DNA from 2 places in the Streptomyces sp. NPDC043878 genome. Region 1 is predicted to be linked to the other one. Evidence: riboswitches for the same ligand, from Rfam matches in the RefSeq annotation. Region 1 holds a riboswitch; the other holds the start of a gene.

Region 1 (5,501 bases):
GCCGGGGCGCAGGGCGGTGTCGGCCCAGTGGGCGACGCGGGCCGCGGCGGCCAGGCCGGAGCGCGCCATTCTGGCCAGCTCCGCGGGGGCCGGGGTGCCCTCCGGCGGGCGGGGGGCGGGGCGGCGCGAGCGCCGCTGGTTCATCGCTCTGGGGGCGGCGGCCAGGGGTCGCGGGCGGACGAGTCGGAGCCTGGAGTCGCGCGGGATACGGGACGTCACGGGTGCAGTCTTCCGGTTGACGGTCCGAAAACCCAAACGGAATGTCACGGGGGGCTACGGGGAGGGCCAACGCACGGGGTGTCGCGGGGGCCCGGGGCCGAGAACAAGCCAGTGGTACGGCCTTAAACGGAATCTTTCCGACCGGGGGCCCCGAGCGTGGCGCCCCGGCCGCGCTCCGGCTCCTCGGGACCCGTCGCAGCGGTGGGTCCGCCGGTGCGGCGGGCCGGTCACATCAGCGGGACGAGGAAGCGGCGCAGCGCCTCCTCGTAGGTCTTCGGGTCGGCGTTCCACATGGCCGCGTGGGGCGCGCGGCGGACGGTGTGCAGGGCGATCAGGTTGGGGCGGGTGGCGGCGAGCCGGCGCGAGAGGTCCCAGGGGGCCACGGTGTCGTCCGGCCCGTGGATGATCAGCGTCGGCGCGGCGAGCCGGTCGCTGACGGGGGCACCGGGGTCGGGGCTCAGTCCGGTGCGGCCCTGCGCGGCGCGCACGGCCAGCGGCAGCAGGGCGCCCGGGGTGTGCCGGGCGGCGGCGAGGGCGCGCAGCGTGGTCTGCCAGCTGAGCACCGGGGAGTCCAGGACGAGTCCCGCGACGCGGTTGCGCAGCCCGGAGTGGACGGCGGCGCGCAGGGCCATCGTGGCTCCGGTGGACCAGCCGAACAGGACGACCTGCCGGGCGCCCTGGTGCACGGCGTGGTGGATCGCCGCGTCCAGGTCCCGCCACTCGGTCTCGCCGAGGTGGCTCAGTCCGTCCGGGGAGCGGGGCGCGCCGGGGTCGCCGCGGTAGGCGAGGTCGAGCAGCGGGAAGCGGTGGCGGTGCAGGAGTTCCAGCACGTTCAGGGGGTGTTCGCGGGTGGCGCCCAGGCCGTGCACCGTGATGATCCAGGTGTCCCGTACGCCGGGGACGAACCAGGCGGGCAGCGAACCGAGTTCGCCGTGGATGTGGACGTCGGTGTACTCGATCCCGAGGGCGGTGGCCGGGTCGCCGACGTGCACCTGGGGGGTGAGCCAGACCTTGGCGCCGGGTCGCGGGGTGCCGTGGGTGACGCGTTCCAGGCGGCGTACGACGGTGTCGGCGGGGTGCGGGGTGCCGTCCTGGACGGGGCCGACCACGGCGTGCGTGCCGTCGCCGGCCAGGCCGTAGGTTCCGGGGCGCAGGGAGGCCAGGGACCGGGTGAGGACGATCTGCCCGGCGGCGGTGGCGTGCACGGTGAGGTGGGGTTCGGTGGGCAGCGGCCGGCCCGGCGGTGCCTTGAGCGCTGCGCCGCTGGCGTACCGGCCGGCCGCGACGCTTGCCGCGCCGGCCGCGAGGGCCACGGAGACGGCCGCGGCCGTCGCTTTGACTGTGCGCATCCGACCAGTGTCCTGGCCCGCCCCGTCCGCGGCCAGCGGGAGGACGGCCCGGAGTGATGTCCGGGGACGCGGCCTTGCGGGGGCGCGCCGGTACGGGACCCTGGTCAGGGCTGCCCGTAGCCGCGCAGCCGCTCCTGGGCCTCGGCCATCTGCCGCGGCGACAGGAGCGCCGGGTCCAGGCCGGGTACGGAGGACGCCGTCAGCCACAGGCGGCACATCCACTCCAGCTGGGCGGTGCGGTCGTACGCCTGGTCGAGGGTTGCGCCGTAGGTGATCGTGCCGTGGTTGCGCAGCAGGCAGCCGGAGCGGCCGGTCAGGGCGCGCAGCATGTTCTCGGCCAGCTCGGGGGTGCCGTACGTCGCGTAGGGGGCGACCCGGACGCTGCCGCCGAGGGCGCCGGCCATGTAGTGGATGGGCGGGAGTTCGGTGACGAGGGTGGACACGGCCGTGGCGTGCACGGCGTGGGTGTGGACGACGGCGCGGGCGTCGGTGGTGGTGTATACGGCCAGGTGCATCGGCAGTTCGCTGGTCGGCACGAGCGAGCCGAGCACCTGGCGGCCTTCGAGGTCCACGCCGACGACGTCGTCCGGGGTGAGCCGGTCGTAGGGGACGCCGGTCGGGGTGACCAGGACGGTGTCGCCGACGCGGACCGAGACGTTGCCCGAGGTGCCGACGACCAGGGCGTCCCGGACCGTTCTGCGGGCGGTCGCGACGAGGTCCGTCCAGGCGTCCGCCTCCTCGGGACGCGCGCGCCTGCCCCACGCCTCGCCGGCCTCGGGCACACCGTCCAGGCCACCCCGTGCGTCCCGCGGCTCCCGCCGTTGCTCTGCCATGCGGCGATCCTGCCAGGCGCGGGGGCCCCGTGCCGGGGACCGCGTGCACCACGCGCTGTGGGCGGCCCTCGCCACGCGCTGTGGGCGACGTCACTGCTCGATGTCGGCCGCCCGCGCACGCGTCGCGGGCGGTTCGCACCACGCGCTGTGGGCCGTCCGTGACAGGCCGGAGGCGGAAGCGCCGCCAGCGGGCCGGCCGGAGCGAAATCGCCTCACCAGGACACCCCGATGCCTGCCTCAGTTCATCTTCCGTTCACTCAGGTTGCTTACGGTCGTCCAGCCAATGACCTCGAACGATTGCCTGGGTAAATGGAAAACTTCTCGCTGATCCTCGCGATTGTGGTGGTAACCGCGCTCGCGTTCGATTTCACGAACGGTTTTCACGACACCGCCAACGCGATGGCCACGACCATCTCGACCGGTGCGCTCAAGCCCAAGGTCGCGGTGGCCATGTCCGCCGTGCTGAACCTTGTGGGTGCCTTCCTCTCCGTTGAGGTCGCCAACACGATCTCCAAGGGACTCGTCGACGAGTCCGGCATACGTCCCGAGGTCATATTCGCCGCCCTGGTCGGCGCGATCCTCTGGAACCTGCTGACCTGGCTGGTCGGACTCCCCTCCAGCTCCTCGCACGCCCTCATGGGCGGCCTGATCGGCGCCACCGTCGCCTCGGCGGGGTTCGGCGCGGTGCACGGTGACGCCCTGGTCACCAAGGTGCTGATCCCCGCGGTCGCCGCCCCGGTCGTCGCGGGCGCCGCCGCGTTCCTCGCCACGCGCCTGTCGTACACGCTCGGCAGGAAGGCCGACGGCAGGGCCGCCGCCAAGGGCTACCGCACGGGCCAGATCGCCTCCGCGGGCCTGGTCTCCCTGGCCCACGGCACCAACGACGCGCAGAAGACGATGGGCATCATCACCCTCGCCCTGGTCGCCGGCGGCGTCGTCTCCCCCGACTCCGACCCGCCCACCTGGGTCATCCTCTCCGCGGGCCTCGCCATCGCGCTCGGCACCTACCTCGGCGGCTGGCGCATCATCCGCACCATGGGCAAGGGCCTCACCGAACTCCAGCCGCAGCAGGGCTTCGCCGCCCAGACCAGCGCGGCCACGGTCATCCTGGCCTCCTCCCACCTCGGTTTCTCCCTGTCCACCACGCACTCCGTCTCCGGTTCGGTGATGGGCGCGGGCCTCGGGCGCAAGGGCGGCGTCGTGCGCTGGTCGACGGCCACCCGGATGTTCGTCGCCTGGGGCCTCACGCTCCCGGCCGCGGCCGTGGTCGGTGCTCTCGCCGAGTCCGTGACGGACCTCGGCGACTGGGGCACCGCGGTCGTCGCCGTCTTCCTGATCGCCTCCAGCGCCGCCATCTGGAAGCTGTCGCGGCGCGAGGTCATCGACCACAGCAACGTCAACGCCTCCGAGGAACCGGCCGGCGTGGTGACCACGGCGATCGCCGTCGTGGCCCCGCCGCCGGTGGGCACCGTCGCCGAGGACCTCACGGCCACGATCCCGGCCCCGGCCACCGAACCGGTGGTCCCGCCGGCCGCCACCACCGTCTGAGCCCCGCGCCCCCGGTTACGAAGGAAGAAGCAGCATGAAGATCGACTGGGCAGCCCTCGGCTCCGTCTTCGGGGTCAGCCTCGTGGTCACCGTGGCCCTCGTGGCCCTGTTCACCCTCGGCATCACCGGTCTCTCCCGCCGTGAACGCGCGGCGGCCCAGGGCGAGTCCGCGGCCCTCGCGGTCACCGGCGCGTACGTGTGCTTCGCGGCGTGCGCGGCGGCGGTGGCGTACGGCATCTCGCTGATCGTCGCCTGACCCGCCGCACCTGGACACCGAGTGGGGTGCGGGACGGATCTCCGTCCCGCACCCCACGTGTCTGTGACGCCTGGGGCCCCTCGTGTGTGGGCCTCGGCACACTCTCCCCGCGCAGGTCAACAGCAAGTTGACGGCCCTTCGGGGCCCGTGGTGGACTGCCGGAGCCATGTACGGCGGCAAGAGAGGAAGCCGGTGCGAATCCGGCGCGGTCCCGCCACTGTGACCGGGGTGTGAACCCCGGGAGCCAGGAACTCTCACCGCCGGTCTCGTCGAACCAGGGCGTGGACACCCTGAGTGAGGACACAGAGCCATGCTCGGCTGCCGTTCGAGGTCTGCCACCGGCGCTCCGCCCGACCCCTCGGCCGGCTGAGCCGATGCGTGCCGATCGCGTCTTCGCGTACGGCGCCGCCGCCGGCCTTCTCGCCGACCTGGTCCTCGGTGATCCTCGCCGTGGGCATCCGGTCGCCGCGTTCGGGCGGGCCGCCGGCGCCGTGGAACACCTGTTGTGGCGGGACCACCGGGGGTACGGCGTGCTGCACACCGCCGTCTGCGCCGGAGGCGTCGTCGGTCTGGCCGCCGTCGCCACTTCGGCGCTGCGGCCCTCCCCCGCCGCCTCCGTCGCCCTGACCGCCGCCGCCACCTGGGCCGTGGTGGGCGCCACCAGCCTCGGGCGCGAGGCGCGAGCCGTCGGCCGCGCCCTGGAGGCCGGTGACGTCGAGGCGGCCCGGGCCCGGCTGCCGCACCTGTGCGGGCGCGATCCGCAGGCCCTGGACGCCGACGGGATCGCGCGGGCCGTCGTGGAGTCCGTCGCGGAGAACACCTCGGACGCGGTCGTGGGGGCGCTGGTGTGGGGCGCGTTGGGCGGCGTGCCGGGACTCGTCGGGTTCCGGGCCGTCAACACCCTGGACGCGATGGTCGGGCACAGATCGCCCCGGTACCGGCGCTACGGATGGGCCTCCGCCCGGCTGGACGACCTCGCGGGCTGGCCGGGAGCGCGGCTGACCGCCGCCCTGACCGCCGTCGCGGGCGGGGACCCGCGGGGGGCCGTACGGGCCTGGCAGGCCGACGCGGGCCGGCATCCGAGCCCCAACGCCGGGCCCGTGGAGGCCTCGTTCGCGGGGGCGCTCGGTGTGCGGCTGGGCGGGACGTTGTCGTACGGCGGCCGGGTCGAGCGGCGGCCGGTGCTGAACGGGGAGGGACGTGCCGTGGAGGTACGGGACATCGAACGGGCCGCGCGGCTCTCCCGTCGCGTCGGCGTGCTCGCGCTCGGCGTCACCGTCGTCGCGCGGACGGCCG
Region 2 (5,501 bases), on a different contig from region 1:
AGCGCTCCGGCCAGGTGAACTCCGCGTCGAAGTGGTCGGGATGCAGCACGCCCCGGGCGGTACGGGTCTTGTCCCAGGCCGGCAGCGGGCCGTTGCGCTCGGCGAGGTCGGCGGACGCCTCGTACGCGGCGAGCATGACGCGCTCGGCGATGCGCGTGGACAGCGCCTTCGCGGCCGGTGAGTCGAAGGGCAGGCGCAGCTGGAAGAAGACGTCCTGGAGGCCCATGACGCCGAGGCCCACCGGGCGCCATCTGGCGTTGGAGCGGCCGGCCTGCTCGGTCGGGTAGAAGTTGATGTCGACGACCCGGTCGAGGAAGGTGACGGCGGTGCGGACCGTCGCGTCCAGCCGCTCCCAGTCGACGTCCCGGGCCGCCGGGTCCACGAACGCGCCCAGGTTGACCGACCCGAGGTTGCAGACCGCCGTCTCCCCGTCGTCGGTGACCTCCAGGATCTCGGTGCACAGGTTGGAGGAGTGGACCACGTGGCCGGGTTCGGCCGTCTGGTTGGCGGTGCGGTTGGCCGCGTCCTTGAAGGTCATCCAGCCGTTGCCGGTCTGCGCGAGGGTGCGCATCATGCGGCCGTACAGGTCGCGGGCCGGCAGGGTCCGGCGCGCGAGGCCCGCGGCCTCCGCCCGGCGGTAGGCGGCGTCGAACTCCGCGCCCCACAGGTCGACGAGTTCCGGCACGTCGGCGGGGGAGAACAGCGACCACTGGCCGTCCGTGTCGACCCGGCGCATGAACTCGTCGGGGACCCAGTGCGCGAGGTTGAGGTTGTGCGTACGGCGGGCGTCCTCGCCGGTGTTGTCGCGCAGTTCCAGGAACTCCTCGATGTCGGAGTGCCAGGTCTCCAGGTAGACCGCGGCGGCGCCCTTGCGCCGGCCGCCCTGGTTCACGGCGGCGACCGAGGCGTCCAGGGTCTTGAGGAACGGGACGATGCCGTTGGAGTGCCCGTTGGTACCCCGGATCAGTGAACCGCGGGCGCGGACGCGGGAGTAGGACAGGCCGATGCCGCCGGCGTGCTTGGAGAGGCGGGCGACCTGGTGGTAGCGGTCGTAGATGGAGTCCAGTTCGTCCAGCGGGGAGTCGAGGAGGTAGCAGGACGACATCTGGGGGTGGCGGGTGCCGGAGTTGAAGAGCGTGGGGGAGGAGGGGAGGTAGTCGAGCCGGCTCATGAGCCCGTAGAGCGCGGCGACCTCGTCCAGGGAGCGTGCGGTGTCGTCCTCCGCGAGGCCGCTGGCGACCCGCAGCATGAAGTGCTGCGGTGTCTCGATGACCTGACGGGTGATCGGGTGCCGGAGCAGGTAGCGGCTGTGCAGGGTGCGCAGGCCGAAGTAGCCGAAGCGGTCGTCGGCCCTGGGGTCGACGAGGGCGTCGAGGCGGTCGGCGTGGACGCGGACGAACTCGGCGGTGCGGTCGGCGAGAAGTCCCTCGCGGTGTCCGACCGCGACCGACTCGGTGAACGTGGTGACGCCCTGCGAGGCGGCTTCCGCGGTGATGCTCAGGGTGAGCAGCCGGGCGGCCAGCTTCGAGTAGGCGGGGTCCTCGGAGATGAGACCTGCCGCGGCCTCGGTCGCCAGCTCCCGCAGTTCCGCAGTGTCCGCCCGCGCGGACCGGCCGCGCAGGGCTGCGGCGGCGACCCGGCCGGGGTCGGCGTCGGGGAGGTCGGCGGTCAGCCCGGTCAGGGTCCGCAGCAGCGCGGCTCTGGGGCCGTCGTCGGCCACGGGGTCGGCTGTCGCTGAGGCCGGTTCGGCTGGCGCGATGGTCACGTGGGGCTCTCCCTCGCTCGGCACGGGGCCTTGCGGAAGGGGGCAGCTCGCGAGCGCGCGCGGCGTCGCGTCCACCGGCCCATTCCACGAGGCCCGGACGTCCTGGCGGCCCGGCCGGACGGCCGGGCGCCACTGTCGGCAGGTGCTCGGACTTGAGTCTCGTACGCGGATATGCGCGCATGAGTACACCGTTGCGGGACAGTTCCGGATTCGCACCGGATTCCCCTGCGGCGACAGCGAGCATGAGCATACATCTTGTGCCGGGCCGCAGTTGCACCCCCAGATGTTGTGTCCTGTCGGCTTCGGAGCGTGTCCGGGCGTCCACGGGCGGAGTGCGGCGGCGAGGTGGGGGACACGGCTGCGGGCCGCCGGAGACGCTCCGGCGCCCCGCTGTCGGACAGGTCCTCGGGTCAGTGCGCGGTGCCCGCCGTGGCCGGGGGCAGCTCCACCTCCACGCCCGGGTCGCCCGCGTCCGCCGTGTAGTCCTGCGGCCGGGTCTCGTCGATGCCGTCGGGGGCCTTCGCCGCCTTCAGCGCGAAGGTGAGGACCACCGTGACGACGAGGTTCAGCACGAACGCCGTCAGACCGATGTAGCCGATCTCCCCGATGCCGGGGATCTCCTTGGCCGAGCCGCCGAAGTGCTTCTGGGTGGGGGAGGCGACGCCGTACGCGGCGAAGGTGCCGTAGACCATGCCGACCGCCCAGCCGGCCAGCAGCGCCCAGCGGTGGAACCAGCGGGTGAAGAGGCCGCCGACCAGCGCCGGGAAGGTCTGGAGGATCCAGATGCCGCCCAGCAGCTGGAAGTTGATCGCCACCGTCTTGTCCATGGTCAGCACGAAGACCAGCGCGCCCACCTTCACCAGCAGCGAGACCAGCTTGGAGACCTTGGTCTCCTGCGCGGGTGTCGCGTCGGGCCTGATGAAGTCCCTGTAGATGTTGCGGGTGAAAAGGTTCGCGGCCGCGATCGACATGATCGCCGCCGGGACGAGCGCGCCGATGCCGATCGCGGCGAACGCGACGCCCGCGAACCAGTCCGGGAACATGTTCTCGAACAGCTGCGGGATCGCCAACTGCCCGTTGGTGACCTTGACTCCGGCCGCGATCGCCATGAAGCCGAGCAGGGCCAGCAGGCCGAGCATCAGCGAGTACAGCGGCAGGATCGTGGTGTTGCGGCGGATCACCTCACGACTGCGCGAGGACAGCGTCGCCGTGATCGAGTGCGGGTACATGAACAGGGCGAGGGCGGAGCCCAGCGCCAGGGTGGCGTACGTCCACTGTCCCGCCTCGGCCGGGACCAGCGCCCCGCGCGGTTTGCCCGTCGCCGGGTTGGTCTGGCTGAACGCCTCGCCGGCCTTGGCGAAGATGTCGTCGAAGCCGCCCAGCTTGATCGGGATGTAGATGATCGCCACCGCGATGACGACGTAGATCAGCCCGTCCTTCACGAACGCGATCAGCGCGGGCGCCCGCAGTCCCGACGAGTAGGTGTAGGCGGCCAGTACGCCGAAGGCGATCAGCAGGGGCAGGTCCTTCACGAACCAGTTGGTGTTCTCCCCGCCGCCCACGCCCATCACGTCCAGCACGGCCTGGATGCCGACCAGTTGGAGCGCGATGTACGGCATCGTCGCCAGGATGCCGGTGACGGCCACCGCCAGCGACAGGCCCTTGGAGCCGAACCGGCCGCGCACGAAGTCCGAGGTGGTGACGTATCCGTGCTTGTGCGAGACCGACCACAGGCGCGGCAGGAACGTGAAGATCAGCGGGTACACCAGGATCGTGTACGGGACGGCGAAGAAGCCCGCCGCGCCGGCCGCGTAGACCGCCGCGGGCACCGCGACGAAGGTGTACGCCGTGTAGAGGTCGCCGCCGAGCAGGAACCAGGTGACCCAGGTGCCGAACGACCGTCCGCCCAGGCCCCATTCGTCGAGGCTGTGCTCGTTCTCCGCCTTGCGCCAGCGCGCGGCGAGGAAGCCCATGGCCGTGACGGCCAGGAAGAAGAAGATGAAGACGCCGAGCGCGACGCCGTTGACTCCGTCGTTCACGTCGACGCGCCTCCGTTCCGTGCGGCGCGGGCGCGCTGGTCACGGCGCCACAGCGCGTACGCGGTCATCGTCAGGGCCGTGGAGATGAGCACCCACAGCATCTGGTACCAGTAGAAGAACGGGATCCCGATGAACGCCGGGTCCGTCTTCGCGTACGAACCGATCCACAGCATCGCGACGAACGGCGCCGCCAGACACAGCGCGATGACCACGCGGACCGGTGTCACCACCGGTGGTCGTACTTCGGGCACATCGGACATGGCGCGGCTCCGTCCCCTCGCTGATCACCTGGGCAATGCGCAGGCAATGTAGGCGACGGCGTCACGGCAGCGAAAGCCCCCGTCCGGATATCGACCCGACATCCTCACCTGGCCCGACGCGACCCGACCCGACCCGGCCACGGGACGCGGGGCCTGTCGCGGCCCTAGTCCTGCGGACGCTTGAGCCTGGCCACGAACTTGTAGCGGTCGCCCCGGTACACCGACCGCACCCACTCCACGGGCTGGCCGGTCCGGTCCAGCGAGTGCCGGGACAGCATCAGCATCGGCAGGCCCACGTCGGTGCCGAGCAGGCCGGCCTCGCGCGGGGTGGCCAGCGAGGTCTCGATGGTCTCCTCGGCCTCGGCGAGATGGACGTCGTAGACCTCGGCGAGCGCGGTGTAGAGGGAGGTGTACTTGACGAGGCTGCGGCGCAGCGCCGGGAAGCGCTTGGCCGACAGGTGGGTCGTCTCGATGGCCATCGGCTCGCCGTTGGCCATGCGCAGCCGCTCGATGCGCAGCACCCGGCCGCCGGCCGTGATGTCGAGCAGGTCGGCGAGCCGGTCGTCGGCGGTGATGTAGCCGATGTCCAGGAGCTGGGAGGTGGGTTCGAGGCCCTGGGCGCGCATGTCCTCGGTGTACGAGGTGAGTTGGAGCGCCTGGGAGACCTTCGGTTTGGCGACGAAGGTGCCCTTGCCCTGGATGCGTTCGAGCCGGCCCTCGACGACGAGTTCCTGCAGCGCCTGGCGCACGGTGGTGCGGGAGGTGTCGAACTCGGCGGCCAGGGTGCGCTCGGGCGGGACGGGCGTGCCGGGCGACTGCGTCTCCGTCATGTCCAGCAAGTGCTTCTTGAGGCGGTAGTACTTGGGCACGCGCGCGGTACGGACGGTCGCCCCACCCTCGTTCTCCGCACTGCTGACCTCGGTGCTCATGCTCCGCCTTCCCGGCTCCGGACGCCGAAACGACCGACATCCGTCGGCCACGGCTCACATCGTGGCACGGTCCGGGCGGGTTGGCCCCACACGCTCCGTGATCCCCTCTGTATACCCTCGGCGCCGTTGTTGGTCTAGTCCACCGCGCCGCTCCCCGGGCTGTGGTACAGCGCCGGTGGTCCGTCCGATTGGTCGCTTGCGCAATGAAAGGTCCCTGCATATCTCGGTCGCATCACGGACGCCCGGAGCCCGCTTGAACACCCTTGACACACCAATTGGTCTGGGCCAAGCTCCCCCTACTGGTCTACACCATTGGTCCAGTCCCGGCTTCATGGGCGGTACGTGCTTTGGCTGGCACCGCGGGGAGGCAGGGGGGTTCGTGGGCATCCCTGAGGAGGGTGGCGTGAAGCGCAAGCTGATAGTCGCGATCGGTATCGCGGGCATGATGGTCTCCATCGCGGCGTGCGGGGACGACGGCAGCGGGAGTTCGGACAAGAGCGGCGCGGAC

Evidence for each region. A riboswitch is a leader RNA that binds a small molecule or an ion and turns the genes downstream of it on or off. The one in region 1 is predicted to bind cobalamin.
Region 2: another riboswitch for cobalamin. It lies ahead of AC07AZ_RS24780 (ribonucleoside-diphosphate reductase subunit alpha); the one in region 1 lies ahead of AC07AZ_RS30240 (cobalamin biosynthesis protein).

What each region holds. Positions count from the first base shown of each region.
Region 1 covers NZ_JBWKDW010000026.1:56,502-62,002, forward strand. The annotation lists gene AC07AZ_RS30215 (hypothetical protein) at 1-219, opposite strand, end outside; gene AC07AZ_RS30220 (alpha/beta hydrolase) at 447-1,568, opposite strand; gene AC07AZ_RS30225 (class II aldolase/adducin family protein) at 1,673-2,401, opposite strand; gene AC07AZ_RS30230 (inorganic phosphate transporter) at 2,711-3,949, shown strand; gene AC07AZ_RS30235 (hypothetical protein) at 3,984-4,205, shown strand; cobalamin riboswitch at 4,340-4,478, shown strand; gene AC07AZ_RS30240 (cobalamin biosynthesis protein) at 4,580-5,501, shown strand, end outside.
Region 2 covers NZ_JBWKDW010000018.1:155,100-160,600, reverse strand. The annotation lists gene AC07AZ_RS24780 (ribonucleoside-diphosphate reductase subunit alpha) at 1-1,765, opposite strand, end outside; cobalamin riboswitch at 1,885-2,050, opposite strand; gene mctP (monocarboxylate uptake permease MctP) at 2,176-3,804, opposite strand; gene AC07AZ_RS24770 (DUF3311 domain-containing protein) at 3,801-4,064, opposite strand; gene AC07AZ_RS24765 (GntR family transcriptional regulator) at 4,229-4,993, opposite strand; gene AC07AZ_RS24760 (extracellular solute-binding protein) at 5,397-5,501, shown strand, end outside.